Regions from separate parts of the Ruegeria sp. H7 genome, predicted to be linked through region 4. Evidence: riboswitches for the same ligand, from Rfam matches in the RefSeq annotation. Region 4 holds a riboswitch; each other region holds the start of a gene.
The links. A riboswitch is a leader RNA that binds a small molecule or an ion and turns the genes downstream of it on or off. The one in region 4 is predicted to bind cobalamin.
Positions count from the first base shown of each region.

Region 1: another riboswitch for cobalamin. It lies ahead of ACR0AC_RS12785 (DUF1636 family protein); the one in region 4 lies ahead of ACR0AC_RS20220 (hypothetical protein).
Region 2: another riboswitch for cobalamin. It lies ahead of ACR0AC_RS04435 (hypothetical protein); the one in region 4 lies ahead of ACR0AC_RS20220 (hypothetical protein).
Region 3: another riboswitch for cobalamin. It lies ahead of ACR0AC_RS05310 (DUF1636 domain-containing protein); the one in region 4 lies ahead of ACR0AC_RS20220 (hypothetical protein).

Region 1 is NZ_JBQFNZ010000005.1:165,206-170,676, forward strand. Features, by position in the region: gene ACR0AC_RS12775 (ABC transporter substrate-binding protein) at 1-94, opposite strand, end outside; gene ACR0AC_RS12780 (ABC transporter ATP-binding protein) at 107-883, opposite strand; gene ACR0AC_RS12785 (DUF1636 family protein) at 880-1,236, opposite strand; cobalamin riboswitch at 1,336-1,539, opposite strand; gene ACR0AC_RS12790 (D-lyxose/D-mannose family sugar isomerase) at 1,599-2,264, opposite strand; gene ACR0AC_RS12795 (carbohydrate kinase family protein) at 2,283-3,209, opposite strand; gene ACR0AC_RS12800 (glucokinase) at 3,244-4,251, opposite strand; partial or broken gene ACR0AC_RS12805 (GH1 family beta-glucosidase) at 4,270-5,471, opposite strand, start outside.
Region 2 is NZ_JBQFNZ010000001.1:933,515-938,985, forward strand. Features, by position in the region: gene ACR0AC_RS04420 (ATP-binding protein) at 1-275, shown strand, start outside; gene ACR0AC_RS04425 (nucleoside 2-deoxyribosyltransferase) at 307-1,011, shown strand; gene ACR0AC_RS04430 (AbrB family transcriptional regulator) at 1,232-2,296, shown strand; cobalamin riboswitch at 2,392-2,602, shown strand; gene ACR0AC_RS04435 (hypothetical protein) at 2,724-3,023, shown strand; gene ACR0AC_RS04440 (homocysteine S-methyltransferase family protein) at 3,238-4,290, shown strand; gene metH (methionine synthase) at 4,287-5,471, shown strand, end outside.
Region 3 is NZ_JBQFNZ010000002.1:66,499-71,969, reverse strand. Features, by position in the region: gene ACR0AC_RS05335 (TolC family outer membrane protein) at 1-171, opposite strand, end outside; gene ACR0AC_RS05330 (protein-L-isoaspartate O-methyltransferase family protein) at 267-920, opposite strand; tRNA gene ACR0AC_RS05325 (tRNA-Cys) at 1,149-1,222, shown strand; gene ACR0AC_RS05320 (protein NO VEIN domain-containing protein) at 1,351-2,181, shown strand; gene ACR0AC_RS05315 (NAD(P)-dependent oxidoreductase) at 2,262-3,254, opposite strand; cobalamin riboswitch at 3,358-3,575, shown strand; gene ACR0AC_RS05310 (DUF1636 domain-containing protein) at 3,669-4,049, shown strand; gene cobW (cobalamin biosynthesis protein CobW) at 4,046-5,101, shown strand; gene cobN (cobaltochelatase subunit CobN) at 5,105-5,471, shown strand, end outside.
Region 4 is NZ_JBQFNZ010000013.1:47,473-52,943, reverse strand. Features, by position in the region: gene ACR0AC_RS20230 (DNA polymerase III subunit gamma/tau) at 1-1,650, opposite strand, end outside; gene ACR0AC_RS20225 (protein-tyrosine phosphatase family protein) at 1,824-2,336, shown strand; gene ACR0AC_RS20220 (hypothetical protein) at 2,328-2,735, opposite strand; cobalamin riboswitch at 2,823-3,043, opposite strand; gene ACR0AC_RS20215 (alpha/beta hydrolase family protein) at 3,202-4,059, shown strand; RNA gene ffs (signal recognition particle sRNA small type) at 4,089-4,187, opposite strand; gene ACR0AC_RS20205 (bifunctional 2',3'-cyclic-nucleotide 2'-phosphodiesterase/3'-nucleotidase) at 4,227-5,471, opposite strand, start outside.

The DNA.
Region 1 (5,471 bases), on a different contig from region 4:
GTGGTTCTCCGCAATTGTCGACGGTCACTTCATGTGCCGCCGCACCACTCGCGAGGCCCGAAACAAGGACTACGGACCAGAATTTCTGCATCATCAAATTCTCCTGTTAAGATGACAGCTTTCGTTTTCGGATATCCAGCGCCGGGATCACGCGCCCTTCGTGCTGGAAACACAGGTAGTCAACGCCAAACGTATCGCGCACACGCTCGGGTGTTAGAACCTCGGGGATCAGGCCGAAGCCGGTCATTCGGGTTGCCTTCATCAAAGCGATATGGGTGGCGAATTCGGGGATCATGACCAGATCGTGCACGATCATCACAACCGTAACGCCCAGTTCGGCCACCAGCGACAGCATGTGGCCCTTGGCATCGGGGTCGAGGTGGTTTGTCGGCTCGTCCAGAAACAGCAGCGATGGCCTTTGCGCCAGAGCCCGTGCGATATGCGCCCGCTGACGTTCCCCGCCGGACAGACGTTGCATCGGTTTATCGGCCAGCGGGACCAGTTCGGTGATCTCAAGCACCCGCTCAAGATCGGCCTTATGATCCTCGGCGGACCGGTCGGCCTGAATCGGGATTTGCCCAAGGGCCACATAGTCGCGCAGCTTCAGCCGGCCGTCAGGCAGTTCCTGTTGCCCGACAACGGCGATGGTGCGCGCCCGTTCCGGGGCAGACAATTGACGCAGGCTTTGCCCCTTGATCGTCACATCGCCAAGGGCCAGACGTTCGAGGCCGCAAAGCAGGTTCAACAGCGTGGTTTTCCCCGCTCCGTTCGGCCCGGCAATGGCCAGGATCGACCCCTCATCCAACGAGAAGGACACATCCTGTAGCAACACATCCCCATTCAGGGCGTAGTATTCGAGCCCCTTGGCAACCAGAAAACTCATATCTCGCCCTCTGTCGAAAGGCGCGGCAGACGCGCCAGAGTTTTGTAAAGCAGGGCAGGGGGCCGGTCGGTTGCGCTGGTCCAGCCGTCGTCACTGTCGCGGAACTGACGGGCAAAGGCGGCAATCGCGTCCAGATCGGCTGGGCTTTGGATATCGCCGAACAGATACTGCGCCTTGCCTTCGGCTTGCAGCCCAACGGTCATGGGGCGTTCGCACCCTGCCATGCAGGCAATCAACCGGGTCGCAAACTCCGGTGGTAGGGTTGCGTCCAAACTGGCCTTGGCTGCCTTGGCTTCGATTTCACCCTGACAGGTCGAACAGATCAGGACGAAGTGGTCAGCTTGGGATGACATGGCTGTCCCCGCTGCGGAAACCGCGCGAAAAGAAGACGCCACGCCCGCAGGCGAAAAATTGAGCCATCAAATCCTCCTTCCAGGACGCCCCGCCCCGGGTTGGTTGCACAGGTGATGGCAGGTCTCCTGACTTGCGGGTCGTGGCTTGGCCAACCTTCCCGACCTGTTCAGGCCAGTGGTGATTTGGCGTCGCTCTGCGCTTACAGTTGCGGGGGCAGTCACGGATTTGGCCGCAGGGCCGCACCGTATTCCCATTTTCATCCCGCAGGCATCGCTACGGGAACCATCGCTGGTCAGCTAGTCTGTCGCGGATTTAATTGTCAAGCGTTCTGGCCGAGATTTTGGCGACGCGGACTGAGTGTTTAGTAGTCCGCAACCAGCAAAAATTCCGGCGCTGCGTCCTCTTCAATGGTCGCGAACCGGGGGATCGGTTGCTCGAACACATTGTCCGTGCGGTCGTCATTGACGGTTGAGACTTCACCGATCAGACAATCGCCACGCTCGGCCCAGAAGGCATGCCAGATACCGGGCATCAGGGTAACGCTTTCGCCGGGTTTCAAGCGCAGCAATTCGCCGGGCGTGATGGTCACGTCGCAGCCATCGCTGGGCACAACAACCGGATTGTCGCGATCAATGCCGCCTTCGGGGTCTGAGGCGTAGATCTCCATCACCAGATCACCGCCACCCCGGTTGATGATGTCCTCGGCCTTGATGATATGGCGGTGCATCGGAGACAATTGTTTGTCGCGCGAAATCAGCAGTTTCTCGGCATAGAGCATACCGCGACCCTGGTTCAGATCATTCACGTCGCCATTGCGCAGGGTGAACAGGAACAGGCCCAGCTCATCAAACTTGCCCTGACCGTAATCGGTAATGTCCCAGCCCAACCCTCGGGCGCGGATCGTGTCGGCCTTTGCGCTGCGCATCTGATCAGGGGACCAGTCGGCGAAGGGCGGCAGGACCGCGCCGAAGGATTTGATGAAGGCCTGCGCCTCGGTCTTGATGTCGTTGATGTCGGATCGTTTCATGTCGGTTCCCTCGTGGGATCAAAGCTCATGCGCCCAGGGCGGATTTGCCCCGGCGCGGGATACGGTGACGGCGGCGACATCGGCGCCCAGGGACAAAGCCGCGCGCAGGCTATCAGGTGTCAAGGCGCGCAGGCCCTCTTTGCTCAGGTGCCCGGCGCGGTGGAGTTCGGCCAAAACGCCCGCGTTGAACGTATCGCCGGCGCCCACAGTATCGATAACCTGCACCGGTTTGACCGCCACCGAGGTCTCGGACCCGTCCGCCAGATAGCCTGTCGCCCCCTGTCTGCCGCGTGTCACAATCACCACGGACGGCCCGGCCTTCAGCAACAAGGGCACCTTCTCGGCATGGGTTTCCGGCCCGGGAATGATCCAATCCAGATCCTCGTCCGAAACCTTGACGATATCGGCCTGCGCGATCATGCGATTCAGGCGGGTGCGATAGCGGGTCTGGTCCTTGATGAATCCCGGCCGGATATTCGGGTCCAGCATCACCGCGCGGTCGCCGCCATGACGGTCGAGCAGCGCGGCATAGGCATCGGCACAGGGTTCACAAGCCAGGCTGATCCCCCCCAGATACAGGGTCGAGGTCGCCAGCAATTGCTGTGGCATATTCTCGGGCTGCAACATCCGCCCGGCCGTGTTTTCATCAACAAAATTGTACGAAGCATGCCCATCCACCAGCTTCACAAAAGCCAAAGTGGTCGGGCGGTCGCTGACAATCACATGCGAGGTGTCCACATGGCTTGCCTTCAGCGTGTCCGCCAATTGTGCGCCAAACATATCCGAGGACAGGCCGGTCAGCATCCCTACCGGCGCGCCCAAGCGCCCAAGGGCGATGGCCGTGTTGAAAATTGCGCCGCCGGAATGGGGCACATAGCCCTGCGCGCCTGAATTGGTCGGTTCGGCGATCATGTCGATCAGGGCTTCGCCACAACACAGGATCATCCCGCGGTCCTTCTTTGGAAATGGTCACACGGTTTTACCGCATGAGCGCATTTTTACAGAAGTTGTTAGCGCCAACAATGCCAAATTCGACCTGTTCCGAGATATAAAGGTTCATCCCTTGCCGCAAATCGCTGAATCGACCGCCTTGATTGAAGGCGTCCAGAAAACGCTCGCCGAACAGCCAGCGGTTCTTCTCCGCCACGCCGCCCACCAGGAACACGCCGCCCCGGGGGATCAAGGTGACGGCCAGATCACCCAGCAGAGCGCCCAGATGGGTCGTGAACATCTCGGCTGTTTTAATGGCGTGCGCATCCGATCCGTTGCGGGCGTCGTGAAGAATGTCCTTTGCCGGACGGTGCGGGACATCTGTGTGACCGGCGGCCAGTGCGATGGATTGATAGAGGACAGGCAGCCCCGTGCCGCTCAGGAACATTTCAGCTTCAAGCGTCAGGCCCTCGCCAAAGAAACAGTCCGGCGCGATGTGGCGGGCAGCTTCGAAAATATCAACCTCGTCCCGGTGGCGCGGGGATACGCCGACATGACCGCCTTCGCCCGAGGCTGTGTGGTAATGTCCTTCCGAATACAACAGCGCCCCGACACCCAGCCCGGTTCCCGGGCCAACGACCAGACGGGTGCCGGTTGGCGGTGTAGGGTCGCCTTGCAGTACGGCCACATCGGCCTCGGTTGCCTCGGCCACGGACCATGCCGCAGCGGTGAAGTCGTTGATCACATAGGTATGCCGCGCACCTGTGGCCTTGGCTAGCTCGGCCTCGGACAGGTCCAGATGGGCATTTGTCAGTTGGATGACGCCATCGCGAACCGGGCCCGCGCCTGCGGCGACAACAGCCTGAGGGTCGGTGCCGATGTCATCGCGCAGGCTGTGGAACGCCTCCAGCAGGTCGGGCAGGGTACCGGTCGGATGCTTGCGCAGATCCGTCAGCTCTCCGTTTGTGATGACCCCAAGCCGGGTGTTGGTGCCGCCGATATCTGCCACCAGGGTCCAATGCTCATGCACCGCACCTGCCGGTTGTGCCAGGGGCACCGCAACGGGTTCACCCTGAGCCAGAGCCGATTTCAGCGCATTAAACGAGGCTTTGGGTCTGCGCTCCAGCGTGTCGAAATCCACATCGACCAGCCCGAACCGCTTTTCATAGCCAAAAGCCCATTCGTAATTGTCCAGCAGGGACCAGATGAAATAGCCCTTGACCGGAACGCCCTGTTCCAGCGCAGTTTGCACCGCCGTAAGATGCTGATTCAGATACTCTATCCGGTCGTCATCCTGCTGCCGCTCGGGGCTGGCCATGCCGTTTTCGGTGACATAGATCGGCAGATCCCCGGTGTAGTCCCGCGCCGTGCGGGTCAGAAAACGGGAAAGGGCCGTCGGCTCGATCTCCCACCCCATCTGCGTTTTTGGCAGCGGGCCGGGCATCTCTTTCAGGCTGGGCCATGCGGTGTCGGACGGGGCGATCAGCTTGCGGGTGTAATAGTTCAGCCCACACCAATCGACTGGCGTTCCGATCGTTTCGAAATCGTCCTGCCAACCGGTTGGCAAGTGCTTTTCCAACCCGTCCAGCACATTCTGCGGGTAGGCTTTTTTGAAGACGCCACCCAGGAAGAACCGGTTGTAAATCCCATCATAAAGATCGGCGGCCTCGCGCGCTGTTGGGCTGCTGTCGGCGGGTTCGGCCCATTCCAGATTGAACACCGCGCCCAGATTGTTCATCCCCAGCCCCCGCATGGCCTGAATGGCGCGCCCATGGGCCAGCAGAACATGGTGCATGGCGCGCGCCGCCGCACGAATGTCGCGCATGCCGGGGGCGTGGTGCCCTTCGAAATGGCTCAACCAGCTCACGCACCAGGGCTCGTTGATCGGGGCGACGCTGTGCATACGGTCGCCGATGCGGCCCATGATGACCTCGGTGAAATCGGCGAACCACCCGGCAATATCGCGGTTGCGCCAGCCGCCGAGGTCGGCCAGGGCCGAAGGCAATTCCCAATGATAAAGCGTGGCGCAGGGGCGGATACCGCGATCCAGCAGCGCATCGGTCAGGCGGTCGTAGTAGTCCAGCCCGGCCTGATTGACCTGACCGCGCCCCTCGGGCATGACCCGCGCCCAGCTGGTTGAAAAGCGATAGCAATCAAACCCGGCATCGCGCACCAGATCGAAATCCTGCGGGAACCGGTTCAGGTGATCGCAGGCCAGATCGCCGTTTTCGCAGCGCACGACATTGCCGGGCGAGGCGGCGAAGGTGTCCCAATGGG
Region 2 (5,471 bases), on a different contig from region 4:
CGGGGATGTTGAACCAGCCGGTCTGGAACCCGGACCTGATGCGGCTGAAAGCACAGGTGCTGGCTGTTCTGGACCGACAAGACGAGGCCGAGGCGCTGCTGCGCACCGCAATTGACGAAGCCGGGGCTGCCGGATCGGTTTCGCTGGCCCTGCGCTGTGCGCGGGTGCTGTCTGATATGCTAACCGGCACCGCGCGCGAAGCCGAAGGCGCGCAGTTGGTTACCGATTGGACCGGTCGGCTAGAGCCCGGCGCAGCCGCTTCAGACCCGGCCTGACGACACTGAATTTTAACCAGAGGACCATTTCATGACAGACCATATCGTTTTCTGCTCGGGCCCGATGTTCAGCGTCGGTGATCTATGGGAGCAATATAACATCGCCGCCGTGCTCGAGGCCGGAGGGTTCGGCACCTATCTCGCCCCGCGCGACGGCGTCGAGATCGCCAAGATGATGGATATGTTGCAGGACCCTCAGGTCTGGTCACAAAAGGGCCAGGAGATGCTGTATATCATCCTCAAGGTCGGCTACGCGCAGGATATCTACCAATTGCTCGGGCGCTGTTCGAGCCTTGTGTTCAACATGGATGGCCGGGTGCCCGATGGCGGCAGTATTGTCGAGGTGACAACAGCCTACGCCGCTGGAATGCCCCTTGTGATCTACAAGACGACACCGGTGACGCTGTTTGGTGGGGTCGATAACCCGATGATTCAGGGGCTTTCGACCAATTGGGACTATGTGCATGACACCGCATCCATCGTGCCCGCCCTGCTCAAACGGATCGAAGCTCAGTCGCAGAACGGCTATGTCTACACCCCGCCCCCGAATGTCAGCCTTGTGATGGAGGTTGGGGCGATGACGGCAGACCCCAGTTCGGACCTTCACAAGCGGCTCGACGCGATTTCGAATGCGCCAAACGAGAAGGCCGCGCTGGAAGCGGGTGAGGAACTGATCGAATGGGCGAAAAGCAACAAGGCTTATCAGGCGGCGTTTGGCGGGTCGGCACCCACATAAGCCCTGTTGGATTGGTGGGGTTGAAGCGAATTCAGTGACACTCGCATTGATTTCGAGACCTCGTTCCTGGATCTCATCCAACACACGCTGATCGCGCCAAGCTGCATCACGGGCCGCTCTTCACTCGGGCATGCCGAATGGTCGGTGCGCGTGGTCTTGCAAACCGCGCCCAATTGCATACCATGGAATACAATTGATCCCATGACATCGGGCCTGAAATTTGTCCGTCCAAGCCTCATCCCCAAGCCGCCCCGTAAGGCGGGCCATTACCTTCGGCCTTGCCGGGCTGGGAACGGTCGTATTCTGGATGCTGGGCCTGCCCCTGCCCTTTCTATTCGGCCCCATGACCGCTTGCCTGATTGCGGCACTGGCGCATGCGCCGATGGAGGGGTTCGGGCAGATCTCGGTCGCGGCGCGCACTATCCTGGGCGTGGCGGTGGGGGCTTCGATCACGCCTGATCTGTTTGGCCAACTGCCGAAAATGGCAGCGTCAATTGCTCTGATCCCGCCCTTCATCCTATTGATCGCTTTGGTCGGGGTGCCGTTCTTTCGCAAGGTCTGGGGCTTTGACGACAAAACGGCCTTTTACGCCGCGATGCCCGGCGGGTTGCAGGACATGATCATCTTCGGCACCGAGGCCGGTGCCAATCCGCGCGCCCTGTCCCTGATCCATGGCACGCGCGTGCTGATCATCGTGACGCTCGCCCCGTTGTTCCTGACCCTGTTCTACGACGCTGACCTGACCAACCCCATTGGCGAACCCGCCCGCGACCTGCCCTTGCACGAACTGGCACTGATGGTCGTCGCCGCCATTGTCGGCTGGAAAGGCAGTGAGCGGATCGGCCTGTTCGGAGCGTCCATTCTGGGCCCGATGATCCTGACTGCGGCCTTGTCACTGGGCGATTTCATCCACACCCGCCCACCGCGCGAGGCGATCCTTGTCGCGCAATTCTTTATCGGCTGCACCATCGGCGTAAAATTTATCGGCGTCACATGGGTCGAGCTGCGCAAAGTTGTGGCGGCGGGCTGCGCCTATGTTGTTGTGCTGGCCGTACTTGCAGCAGCCTTCACGGCCCTTGTGACCACGTTGGGTTTTGGACAACCGATCGAGGCCTTCCTCGCCTATGCCCCCGGCGGGCAGGCTGAAATGACGGTCTTGGCCATCGTCTCGGGCGCGGATCTCGGGTTTGTCATTACCCACCACCTGACACGGATCGTTCTGGTGATCATCGGCGCGCCCATCGCGGCCAGTCTTCTGGTGCGCTGGTCCCGCTCTCGGGATTAGAGGGGTTTCGCAGTTTGATTTGGGTTCAATTCCTGCCGGGTTGCAATCCGACGCTGCGTGCTTTGCTGGCACCGGTAGACAGGGCTTTGGCCTTATGAGACTGTGCAGCCGATGGTGTCCGACGCTCTGAGTCGGCTGAAAAGGGAATGCGGTGCGGGCAAACGCCCAAGGCCGCAACTGCCCCCGCAACTGTAAGCGGCGAGCGACCCCGACAGACCACTGGATGACCCCGCATGGGTTGTCCGGGAAGGACGGGGACAGCGATGAACCGCAAGTCAGGAGACCTGCCATCTCCGGCGCATATGTGCCGCAGTCACCTTAACTCGGGCGGGGTGCCCGTGGACGGAGCGACAAGAGATGGACCGCACTGGCCAGACATCACTGTTGATGCCCCCACAGGCCGCCCAAAAGCGCGGAGGGCGTCGTTATGCTTGACCTGACCATTTCCCAACTGGATACCGGCCACGTGCCACCGCAGCGCGCGCAAGAACTGGGGCAGATGGGCTATATGCAATGGCTGGGCGGCCTGCCCGGTTCGGCAAACTACCATGCGCAGGCACGGATTGCTTTGGCCAAGGCCAAACCGTTTGCCGAGACTTCACCCGCCATCGCTGTGTTCTGCGACTTGCTGGCCCGATCCATGCAGATGCCCCTGGAACCATTGTTCCTGGCCCTGCCCGCAAAACAGCGCCGAGGGGGCCATCGCGCGCGCCGCGCCGCCTTGTGACCTAATGCTGGCAATTCAGCTTGTGCCATCGCCCGCATTTTGGACGATTTTGGCCGGGCAATGCTTTGAGTGTTTATTGATGATTTCGTTGAATCTGCGCACCGAGCACACCGCGTTATGACGAAATCTCATAATCTAATCGAATAACAATCATTTCACCTCATAATGCCAACGCGCTATACCTGCGGCCCACACAGCCGATTGGATACCGCGAATGCTCGACTTCACCCTGCCCGACACACCCGCGCTCGCGACCCTGCGCGCGCTGGCTGCCCAGCGCATCCTGATCCTTGACGGGGCGATGGGCACAATGATCCAGACGCTGAACATGACCGAAGAGGATTTTATCGCCAACGGTCACATCCATGGCCCCGGCTGTCGGCATCACTATCACCCGGACCATCCGCAACAGGGCAACAACGATCTGCTTGTTCTGACCCAGCCGCAGGCGGTTGAGGATATACAGTACGAATTCGCAATGGCCGGGGCGGATATCCTTGAAACCAACACTTTTTCCTCAACCACCATCGCGCAGGCCGATTACGGGCTGGAGGCTGCGGTGCATGATCTGAACGTCGCAGGCGCGCAGGTGGCGCGGCGCGCGGCGGACCGGGCCACGGCTGAGGACGGCAAACCCCGGTTTGTGGCCGGGGCTGTGGGCCCGACGAACCGGACGGCCTCGATCAGCCCGGATGTGAACGATCCCGGATACCGCGCCGTCAGTTTCGATGATCTGCGCATAGCCTATGGCCAGCAGATCGACGGGCTGATCGAAGGAGGCTCTGACCTGATCCTGATCGAGACGATCTTTGACACGCTGAACGCCAAGGCGGCGATTTTCGCGGCCTTCGAGAGCTTCGCCAAGGCCGGACGCTGCCTGCCGCTGATGATCTCGGGCACGATCACCGATGCCTCGGGCCGGACGCTTTCTGGCCAGACACCCACCGCCTTCTGGCACTCGGTCGCCCATGCGCGCCCTTTCACCGTCGGGCTGAACTGCGCCCTTGGCGCTGCATCCATGCGCCCGCATATGGCCGAGATTTCGGGCGTGGCGACCGCCCTGACCTGCGCCTACCCCAACGCGGGCCTGCCGAATGAGTTCGGCCAGTATGACGAAACACCAAACCAGACCGCCGCTCAGGTCGAAGAGTTTGCCCGCGATGGCATCGTCAACGTGGTCGGCGGTTGCTGCGGCACCACGCCCGACCATATCCGCGCGATCGCCGAAGCGGTTGCGCCCTTTGCCCCCAGAAAGGTACCCGCATGACCCGTCATCTGCGCCTCTCGGGGCTGGAGCCTTTTGTCCTGACGCCAGACATCCCCTTTGTGAATGTGGGTGAGCGGACCAACGTCACCGGCTCGGCCCGGTTTCGCAAATTGATCGTGAACCGCGACTATGCCGCCGCGCTGGACGTTGCGCGGGATCAAGTGGAAAACGGCGCTCAGATCATCGACATCAACATGGATGAAGGGCTGATCGACAGCAAACAGGCGATGGTCGAATACCTGAACCTTGTCGCGTCCGAGCCCGATATCGCCCGCGTGCCAATCATGATCGACAGCTCGAAATGGGAGGTGATCGAGGCCGGGCTGCAGTGCGTGCAGGGCAAGCCGGTGGTGAACTCGATCAGCCTGAAAGAGGGAGAAGAGGCGTTTCGCCATCACGCGGGTCTGTGTCTGGCCTATGGTGCCGCCGTGGTGGTCATGGCCTTTGACGAGGCCGGTCAGGCCGATACGTTCGAACGCAAGACCGAGATTTGCGCCCGCGCTTATCGCATTCTGGTCGAGGATATGGGGTTCCCACCCGAAGACATCATCTTTGACCCCAACATCTTTGCCGTCGCCACCGGGATCGAAGACCACGACAATTACGGCGTGGATTTCATCGAGGCGACCCGCTGGATAAGGCAGAACCTGCCCCATGCACATGTGTCGGGCGGCGTGTCGAACCTGTCTTTCAGCTTTCGCGGCAACGAGCCGGTGCGCGAGGCGATGCATGCGGTGTTCCTGTATCATGCCATTCAGGCCGGGATGGATATGGGCATCGTCAACGCGGGCCAGTTGGCCGTTTATGACCAGATCGACCCAGACCTGCGCGAAGCGTGCGAGGATGTGGTCCTGAACCGCCAACCGAAATCCGGCGGCAGCGCGACCGAGAACCTGCTGGACATCGCCGAACGTTTCCGTGGTGACAAGCGCGAGGAGAAAACCCGCGACCTGGCCTGGCGCGACTGGCCGGTCGAGAAACGGCTGGAGCATGCGCTGGTCAACGGTATCACCGAGTTCATCGAAGAAGACACCGAGGCCGCGCGCGCCGATGCGGAACGCCCCTTGCATGTCATCGAGGGGCCTCTGATGGCCGGGATGAACGTGGTCGGTGATCTGTTTGGCGCGGGCAAGATGTTCCTGCCGCAGGTGGTGAAATCAGCTCGTGTGATGAAGCAGGCC
Region 3 (5,471 bases), on a different contig from region 4:
AGCACGCAACAGCGCGCGGTTTTGTTCAAGAAGACCGCTGGTGTTATACGCCCCGATAAAGGCATCGGTCAGGTTGTCCGCCCATGCCAGGCGTACAGGCATAACGCTAAGGGCAAGACCAGCGGTCACCGCCAAGGCCCTGACCAGCTTACCAGTTGCCATTCCACGCATCACCAAATCCTCTCAAATCAAAATTACACTGCCCTGCGGGAAGTTTGCGTTGCCGTTTTCAACTAATCAAGGTGGCAGAAAAAACCACCGCCCGACTATAGCGAAAATGCACACTCGACTGAAAAACTGTCCAGTGTCGGCGCACTGGCGTTAAACGCGTCGCGCCAACTGACCCGGTCACCAGCCTTGCGCCCGATCCGAACGACGCCCAGACCATCCTGCACAAACAGACAGGCGATGCGCCCGTTGTCTTTCAACTGGTCCAGCAAAGCGTCCGGCACCTGCTGCACGCCGCCCTGTATCATGATCACGTCATATGGCCCGTGTTCCTCGGCCCCTTGCTCCAGCGGGCCGACATGCACCACGGCATTGTCAGCATCCGCCTCGGTCAGGGCATCCTGCGCTTCTGCGGCCAGCGCTTCATCGCTTTCAACAGCGACCACCAGTTCGGCCATGCGCGCGGCAACGGCGGTGGAATATCCCAGCCCAGGCGCGATATCCAGAACCGCCTCATCTTTGCAAATATTCACAGCGTCCAGCATCTTGGCCAGAGTCCGAGGCTCCAGCATGCTGCGCCCGTCCCCCAGATCGATTATGCCTTCCACATAGGCGGCCTCGCGCTGCGCATCCGGCACGAAATTTTCACGCGGGACGGTCAGCATAGCATCGATAATCGGGAATTTCGTGACATCAGAGGGCCGAATCTGCGTATCGACCATAGTGCGGCGTCGGGTTGCGAAATCTGTCATGTGATCTCTCGTTTGAATTCCCACGTTTTTTTGGCTTTTGCCACATCCCGCAGCAACCGGCAACGGCCCTGTTGCCACAGCCCGGACCGTGCGACAGGTTTGTGATCCGGCCCAGATCAGCATTTCCCGCCTCAGGCACCAAAATTACACGCAATCCTCTGGACGCCCCATAAGAAAGCTGCTAAAACGCCTGTCACACCACGGCAAGTATTTGATTTTACTTAAAAAGGCGAGTTGGCGGAGTGGTGACGCAGCGGATTGCAAATCCGTGTACACCGGTTCGATTCCGGTACTCGCCTCCACTTCCTCTTCAATGTTTTGCATCACTTTCGCGCCACTTTGGGCGCTTTGTCTCGACGGCCTGACATACAGACTTCTCCATAAAACTACACCGCGTGACATCAGGAACCGCCTCGCATAGCCTGGCACCATGAGTGGTGCGGAATGGTCAGATCAAGAAAACAACGCCATCGTAGAAGACTATTTTTCCATGCTTCGTGATGAGTTGGCGGGAAAGCGATACAACAAGGCGGCCCACAATCGGGCCATGCAGGAGTCAATTGGTCGATCCAAAGGCTCAATCGAGTTCAAACACCAAAACATCTCAGCGGTCCTTAAGGGGCTGGGTGAGACCTGGATCAATGGCTACAAACCCGCCTTCAACTTTCAGATGTCTTTGGTAGATGCCGTTGCCCGGCACCTCCATCGACACGGTGGATGGATTGCCAGAAATACTCCTCCTCCAATAGGTGCATCGGAACCTCCCGGACCTGTTTGGATCGGCACCCCACCAACCATGCAAAACACGCCGCCTCCGGATGAATTGGAACAAATGCAGGCCGTAGCACGGAAATTCGATGTGGCAGGGCGGGATGAGGAAAACAAATCTCTGGGTAAGGCCGGGGAGGAGCGCGTTCTGCATCATGAGCGCGCAATTTTGAAAGGTGCAGGCCGGCAAGACCTAGCCAAGAAGGTGCGGTGGGTCAGTCAGGAAGATGGCGATGGCGCCGGGTATGACATTTCAAGCTTCACGCCTGAGGGGAACATCCGCCTGATCGAGGTAAAGACGACCAATGGCTGGGAGCGCACACCCTTTCACATCTCCCGGAACGAATTGGCGGTTGCTGAGCAAAACCGCGGCCACTGGATCCTTTTCAGGCTGTGGAATTTCTCACGGGAACCGAGGGCGTTCGAACTGCGCCCACCTTTGGATGCTCATGTCGCGCTAAGCGCCATGAGCTTCCAGGCGAACTTTCACTAGCCCCCGGTTAGCTGGCGCATTCACGCCGAATTCCCCGTTGGTGCGCGCCAGAATCCACCCACCAACGCCCGGTTCAAACGTCAGGATTCGCGCCCCACCGGGACAACCTCATACCCTGGTTCTTCCGGTTCATCGTCCTGCATTTCAGGTGGAAAGCCGGGCGCGCGGATGTCGAGGCCGGTGGCGTCTTCCAGGCGTTTGATGATGTTGGGCGACAGTTCGCGTTCGCCGTAGCGTGCGATGCCGTCCTCGAAAATCTTGATCATGATCGGGTTGATCTCAAGCGGGACACCCGCGCGGTCGGCGACGTCCTGAAACAGGCCGATATCCTTTTTGACAAGGTCCATGGTAAAGGAAATATCGCGCGAACCGTTCAGGATGACCTGGCTTTCGGTCTCATGCACAAACGACGTACCGGACGAGATTTTGATCGCCTCATAGGTTGTGTTCAGGTCCATCCCGGCGGCTTTGGCGGTCACCAGCGCTTCGGCGCAGGTGATCAGGTTAGCGGTTGCCAGATAGTTGGTCAGAACTTTCAGAACCGAGGCCGAGCCAAGATCGCCCGTATGCAACACCCGACGGCCCATCGTTGTCAGGAAAGGAAGGATTCGCTCAAAGGTATCCCGGTCGCAGCCCGCGAAGATCGAGATATTGCCGGTTGCCGCCCGGTGGCATCCGCCGGAAACCGGGCAATCAACCGCCGCCCCGCCCCGCTCGATGACCATGGCACCCAGCCGCTTGGCCTCGGCCTCGTCGGTGGTGGACATCTCCATCCAGATTTTGCCGGGGCCGACCTCGGGCAACATCTCTTGCATCACCGCGTCCGAGGCGGCAGGCGATGGCAGGCAGGTGATCACCGCGTCGCAATCGCGCATCAGCTGGGCCGGGCTTTCGGCGGCCTGTGCGCCCATTTCGACGAATTCTGCCACCAGGTCTGCATTCAGGTCATGGACCGTCAGGTCGATCCCGTTGCGCAGCAACGAGCCCGAGAGTTTTCCGCCCACATTTCCAAGTCCGATGAACCCAACTTTCATTATTCGCGTCTCCCTGCGTGTTTTCCGGTATGCGACCATGTCGCGGGCACGGCGTCATGCCGCCCAGCGACGCTGGCAGGTCGCTTTTCATCCTAGCCACGCGATGGTGGTCGCATCGCGCTTGACAACCTGCCCGCACGTGCCGCATGTCCCTGTCGTTGGTGTCGGCGACAGCCGATGAAAAGGGAATGCGTCAGCGGGTATCCGTCAAACGCAGCCGCCCCCGCGACCGTGACCGGAGAGGGTGCCCAATGCCACTGGCTGCAAAGCCGGGAAGGCGGGACATCCGACAGAGGAGCCAGACGAACCGGGCCTCTGACATCCGCAAGCCGGGAGACCTGCCAGCACCCGAAGTTGAAACCGGGCGGGGTGTTCCGGTGTCGGGTCCATGTGCATCGCGTGGCCCGCATGAAACCCCGTCCCCCGCGAAGAGGATTTGGGGGGATGAGAGACATGACCGAGACTGCGCCGGTCGAGCTGCTGGTCTGCACCACGTGCCGCCGTGGTCTGCCCATCGAGGATGACGATCAACGCCCCGGCACATTGCTGCACAAAGCGCTGGAACAGGCGGACCTGCCCGAGGGCGTCACGCTGAAAGCCGTCGAATGCCTGTCGAACTGCGATCAGGGCTGTTCCATCGTGCTGCGCGGCGGGCCGGATCGCTGGACCTTTGTCTATGAGAACCTCAATGAGGCCGATCACGTTGACGTCATCGTCGATGGTGCGACCAAGTATCTGGCCACCGAGGACGGCCTGGTCAAATGGCGCGAGCGCCCCGAACATTTCCGCAAGAACTGCGCCTCGCGCATTCCCCCGATTGGAGCCCTGAAATGAGCAACCTCGAAAAACTCCCCGTCACTGTGATCACCGGCTTTCTGGGTTCGGGCAAAACGACGCTGGTCAAGCATCTGATGCAGAACCCACAAGGCAAGCGGCTGGCCGTGGTGGTCAACGAATTTGGCGATGTGGGCGTTGATGGCGACATCCTGAAATCCTGCGCGATCCCGGATTGCCCGGCGGAAAACATCATGGAACTGGCCAATGGCTGCATCTGCTGCACCGTGGCCGATGACTTCATCCCCACCATTGAGGCGCTGATGGCGCTGGAACCGCGCCCGGATCACATCCTGATCGAAACCTCGGGCCTCGCCCTGCCAAAACCGCTGCTAAAGGCGTTCGACTGGCCCGATATCCGGTCGAAAATCACCGTGGACGGCGTGATCGCTCTGGCCGATGCCGAGGCTGTGGCCGCCGGTCGCTTCGCGCCGAATGTCGAGGCGGTGGACGCCCAGCGTCTGGCCGATGACTCGATCGACCACGAAACGCCCCTGTCGGAGGTGTTCGAGGATCAGATCTCCTGCGCCGACATCATCCTGCTGACCAAACCCGATCTGGCCGGTCCCGAAGGTGTGGCGAAAGCCAAAGAGGTCATCGCCGCCGAAGCCCCCCGCCCCCTGCCCGTGGTCGAAGTGGCCGAAGGCGCGGTGGACGTGCGCGTCGTGCTGGGCCTTGAGGCCGCCGCCGAGGATGACATGGACGCGCGCCCGTCACATCACGACGGCCACCACGACCACGAGCATGACGATTTCGAAAGCATCATCGTCGAGCTGCCGGAACAGACCGACCCGGCGGAACTGGTCGCCAAGATCGAACGTCTGGCGAATGAGCTGAACATCCTGCGCGTCAAGGGCTATGCCGCCGTTCAGGGCAAACCCATGCGTCTGCTGGTGCAGGCCGTTGGTGCCCGCGTGCGTCACCAGTATGACCGCCCGTGGGAGCCCGGCGAGGACCGTCGCTCACGTCTGGTCGTGATTGCCGAGCATGACGACATCAAAGAGGCCGCGATCCGCGATATCCTCGTGGGTGTGACCGAGGCTGCCGAGTAAACCATGCACGTCGTCTTCCGCGAAAGCCACGGGTTAGAGGAAACCGAGACCCCGACCGATCTGGGCCAGAGCCCGGCGGATCTGGTGGTGCTGTCGTTCTCGGACAGTGACCTCGGCGCCTTTGCGGCGGGCTGGCATCGCGGTGGCGGCCCCGAGGGGCGGATGCCGACGATGCGGCTGGCGAACCTAACGGCGCTCAAGCACCCTCTGTCGGTCGATACCTATGTGGAACAGACGCTGGAGGGCGCAAAGGGTATACTGATCCGCCTGATCGGCGGTGTGCCCTACTGGTCCTACGGGTTGCAACAGGTTCTGGCACTGGCGCAGGCCAAGGGCATCGCGCTGGCGGTCCTGCCTGCGGACGGGCGCG
Region 4 (5,471 bases):
TGGAAAATGTGCCAGCACGGCCTGAACCAGCGGGTGTTCCGAGGCTTCTTCCTTCAGCGCCAGTTCCGCCCTGTCGCGAATCTCGGCAATCGTCGGCGCGTCGCCATCGGACACAATCGACACGGCCCAGCGATTGCCTGTCCACCGCTGCAGGGCCGAGCCCAACCGTGGGGCCAGATCCGTCGGGGCTTGCGGCGCAGGCGTAAACTCGATGCGTCCCGGCTGATAGGAAACCAGCCGCACGCCGTTTTCGACCTCGACCAACAGTTTCACATCACGGTTGACGCGGATCAGTTCGACCACGTGATCGAAACTGGGATAGCGCGCCAAAGCGGCCTGCGTGTCCTGGGCCAGCGCCGCGACCGGAGCACCCCCTGCCCCGCGAGGCGCAGGCGCATAGGTCGGTGCTGCGCGCGCTTCAACCGGTGCAGTGCCGTTACCGTGGATCGGCATACCGCCGCCCGGTCCGCCATTTGGTGGCGCAGGTGTATCCTGCAGACGTTTGATCAGTTCTTCCGGGCTGGGCAGATCGGCCACATGGGTCAGACGGATCACCGCCATCTCGGCTGCCATCATGGCGTTGGGGGCGGCCGAGACCTCCTCCAGCGCCTTCAACAGCATTTGCCACATGCGGGTCAGCACACGCATGGGCAGGGCGTCGGCCATCTGCTGGCCACGGGCGCGCTCGTCAGGGGATACTGTCGGATCCTCGGCTGCGTCCGGCGTGATTTTGACGACCGAGACCCAATGGGTGATCTCGGCCAGATCGCGCAGCACCGCCAGCGGGTCGGCCCCTTCGGCATATTGCGCGCTAAGCTCGGTCAGGGCACCGGCGGCATCGCCGCGCAGGATCATATCCATCAGGTCCAGCACCCGGCCACGGTCGGCCAGCCCCAGCATGGCGCGCACCTGGTCGGCGGTGGTTTCGCCTGCGCCGTGAGAAATCGCCTGATCCAACAGTGAGGTTGCGTCGCGGGCAGACCCCTCGGCCGCGCGGGTGATCAAGGCCAGCGCGTCCTCGGCAATCTCGGCCCCTTCGGCGCTGGCGATCTTTTGCAGCAGACCGATCATATCTTCGGGCTCGATCCGGCGCAGGTCAAAGCGCTGGCAGCGGGACAGGACCGTGACCGGGACCTTGCGAATCTCGGTGGTGGCGAAGATGAACTTCACATGTTCGGGCGGCTCCTCCAGCGTCTTGAGCAGCGCGTTGAAGGCGCTGGTCGAGAGCATGTGAACCTCGTCGATGATGTAAATCTTGTAGCGGGCCGAGGCGGCGCGATAGCGGACGCTGTCGATGATCTCGCGAATATCATTGACGCCGGTACGGCTGGCGGCGTCCATCTCCATCACGTCGACATGGCGGCCTTCCATGATCGCGGTGCAATGTTCGCAGACGCCACAGGGTTCGGTCGTAGGGCCACCAGTGCCATCGGGGCCGATGCAGTTCATACCCTTGGCGATGATCCGCGCCGTGGTTGTCTTGCCGGTGCCGCGTATGCCGGTCATGACAAAGGCTTGGGCTATCCTGTCGGCTTCGAACGCGTTCTTCAGCGTGCGCACCATCGCGTCCTGGCCCACCAGATCAGCAAAGGTTTCCGGGCGGTATTTGCGGGCGAGAACCTGATAGGCGGGGCTGTCTGTGTCGGTCATGTCTGCTCTGGCGGATTCGGGACGTCGTCGCAGCGTAGTGGCCGCTGCCGCCCGCGTCCACAGCAGGGTCGGGGAAATTTGGTTTGGAAAGACCCGAGATCGGCGTAAACTGGAATCTCAGTATTTTTGAAGCACATTTTACAAGCAGGCTTGGGTTTGGGAGGAAATCTTTGATGTCGCAACTGGTCGTCTACGCGCTGCAAGTCGGAGGCGGAACACTTGCGCTGACCTCGATGCCGGGACGCGGCGGAGATTACGCGGGCGATCTGGATACGATCTCGGATTGGAAACCCGGTCTTGTGATCTCGATGACCACGGAAGTTGAGATGCTGCAGGACGGGGCCCGGACCTTTGGCAGTGACATTCAGGGCCGCGCCAGCAGATGGGTTCATTTGCCGGTCGAGGATTTTGGCGCCCCGCCGCGCGCCGTTCACGATCGGTGGGGGTCGGTCAGCGCATCGGCGCGGCAGGCTTTGTCCGGCGGTGGCCGGGTGCTGGTGCATTGCCGGGGTGGGTGCGGGCGATCTGGTATGGTGGTCTTGCGCCTGATGCTGGAATGCGGGGAACCGGCAGACAAGGCGCTGGCCCGGTTGCGGGCCCTGCGCCCCTGCGCGGTAGAAACCGACGAGCAGATGGCATGGGCCACGAAAGCGACCCACGCACCTTTGGATGCGCGCTCAGGCTGATACCCGCGCCGGTTCCTGCACTGGTCTTGAAGGTCTCAGGGCCAAGACCTCAAGCATGGCGCAAGGCGTTTTTGGCAAGGCCCCGGACGGAAGGGCCGCGCATGTCTCGTCAAAAATCAGGTCGGCATAGGTATCCAGCGTTTGGATCGGCGTGTCCGCCTCGGTCCCGGAGAAAATGCGTATCTGTTCTGGTCCGGCGCGAAAGCGGGCCATGCATCCTTGCGCGCAGTGCGTCAGGTCGCTGCTGCCTTCGATTTCGAATCCTTCGCTGGTGACGTGGTCGGCCTCGTTCATTGCCTCGGCCAGCGCGCGTGCCATGCGCGCCATTGCGGGGCAGGGCCCGCCTGTGCGTTGGCAAATGGTCGCCACGTATTCGTGGGTTTTTGTCTTCCAGATCATCCTGCGCCCTCCGCGCGGCGGACGGGGACGTTGGCAGGCGGTTCAGCTATGTGCTGTCAGGACCTGCCCGGACACCCCGCCCGAGTTTCGGTTACGTTGATGATGGCAGGTCTCCTGACTTGCGGGTCGTCGCTTTGCCGACCTTCCCAGCCTTTCGGCCAGTGGCATTCCGGCATTGCTTACCGCTTACAGTTGCGGGGGCAGTCGCGGCCTTGGTTCGTTCCGGTTTGACCGGGCAGAACCGCACCGTGTTCCCTTTTCATCCCGACCCATTGTGTGGATCGGAAACCATCACACAACCGCTAGCGTCTGTTCGCGTTCTGAGTCAAGCGGGGTTTTGGGTGTCACGTACACAAGTCTTGTGCCGGGCGACGTGTGGTCAAGTGGCAGCAGGGTTGACTCGGCTGCGGGTTGTTGTGCCTCTTGGGCAGGTAAACCGATTGGTTCAGAAAGGCCCACAGGTTCGATGTTGGACACGCAGCAGCACGTGAAGATCGAGGATTTCCAGTTTCCCGCTGGTCCGGCCCAGCTGTCGGCGCGGCTGTATCGGCCTTTTACTGATCCCGACACGGTGGTGGTACTGAACGGGGCAACCGGTGTGCCGCGCGACTACTACCAGCACTTTGCTCGGTGGTTGGCTGCCGAGCGTGGCATGGCCTGCCTGACGTATGACTATCGTGATTTCGGTCACTCTGCTTCCGGCCCCATGCGCAACTCGCAGGTCACGATGTCGGACTGGGCGCTGATCGATATGCCCGCAGCACGGGCCGAGATGCGCCGGCGGTTTCCGGACGCCCGGCAGTGGAGCATTGGCCATTCCGTTGGCGGAATGCTGGGGCCCATTCAGCCGGATATCGACCAGATCGACCGGATGATCTGTGTCTGCTCGGGGTTGGTGACGCTGTCCGATCACCCATGGCCCTATCGGGGGTTGGCATGGGCGTTCTGGCATGGGCATGTACCGCTGCTTGTGAAAGCCCTGGGGTATCTGCCCGGCAAAGCCATTGGGTTCGGCGCCGATCTGCCGGGCTCTGTCTATTGGCAATGGCGCAGGTGGTGCACCGCGCCGCTGAATTATGTGCCTGAGATCGGGCAAAAACTGCCACCGGCGCGCTGGGCGGATCTGGGTGTTCCGGTGGATCTGTTCACCAGCGACGACGATCAGACCGTCCCGCCACAAGCCGTATGGCGTCTGGCGGATCTGTATGGGCCGGACGCGCGGCGGCACCTGTTGTCACCCAAGGAGTTCGGAGTGAAAGAGATCGGCCATATCGGCGCATTTGCCCGCCGGAATTCGGCAATCTGGCCCCGGTTGGTTGCCTGATTGTGCTGATGAGCGGATACGTGGGGGAAAGGTGAGAGGTTGGACATCGACCCAAGCGGGGCTCGTTGTGGCTGCTTCCTTCCGGACCTGACCAGGTTGGCGAGGCGCTCGCCCGCGCCAACCTCTCAGCGCTTGATATAGGGAAGCCTGGGGAAAATGACAACCCGTCAGAGTGTCAGTCGGATGCGTTCGAACCCCTGCGGGTCTGGGTCCAGAACGATAGGGTCGTAGTTCTGCAACTCGGGCAGGTATTTCAGCGCGCCGGGCCCTGTACTGAGGATTGCCTGAACCCCGGCCTGCGGCGTGAACGAAAACGGATAAACCGCCTGAGACAGCGGGTCGGTGGGCAGGTTCCCGGTCAGATAATCGCGTAGGATTCGCTTGATATCTATTGCGGGCAGGTTGATCGGCTCTGCCGTTTCCACAAACGGGAAATGCCCGCCACCATTGGCGCGGTAATTGTTGAGCGCGACCACAAAATCCTGATTGGGGTCGAGCGTAGACCCGTCAATTCTGGCCTGCCTGATGCGGCGGTGAGAATTGTCGATCAACTGCCCTTGAGCGTCAAACCGGGCCGGGCAGGACAGGTCGATCTGGTAGGTCAGGCCAAAGAGAAGGTCGAAATTGTACCCAACCCGACCGGAGCCGATCAGATCGGTCTCGGCGTCGCGACGCAGGGTGTTGAAAAGACCCGCCGACATCTCAAGCCAGTCCAGCACCTGAGCGCCGCTGACCTTCACCGCCCTCAGTTCGTTCGGAAAGACGTAAAGGTCCGCGATGTGGCGCAGGCACACCTCGCCCGCCGGGACATCGGTATAATAGCGCGGCCCGGACCGACCGCCGCATTTATAGGGCGAAACGGCGGACAACATGGGTAAATCGGCCAGTGCAGTGCCGGACAGATAGGGGCGTAGTGGAGCAGCTTGCGCCGAGGCCACCAGAGCCAACCCCCGATCAGCGGCGCAAAAGCTGAAAAAGCTGTGCATCGGTTTTGCGATTCGCGCCACCGGCTCGGCCATCTTGGTGCGGGTTCGGGCGTGCACGGGTGCAAAAAGCCGGACCATGTCGGGGTCCTCTGGCGTTTCAGGGGTGGGTTTGTTTTGGCGAAGCGGTCTCAACCCGACCTGCTGATCGGTGACCTGCCACCCGAGATCGGCAGAGTGGGACAGGTTCAGATCAATCACGCCCAGATGACTTCCTGCGGACCCGGGCATGACAACCGGTTTGCCATGGACCAATCCGGCCTCAGGGTCGACATGGGCCAGCCCCCCGTGGTCGTTGCCGGGAAGGGTCAGATGCGTGTGCCCGGCCACTAGGGCGTCAATGCCGTCAATAGCGACCAACGGGATCACGGCATTCTCCAGCCCCGGTACTTCCTGATCTTGACCGAGGCCGGAATGGGCCAGCGCGAT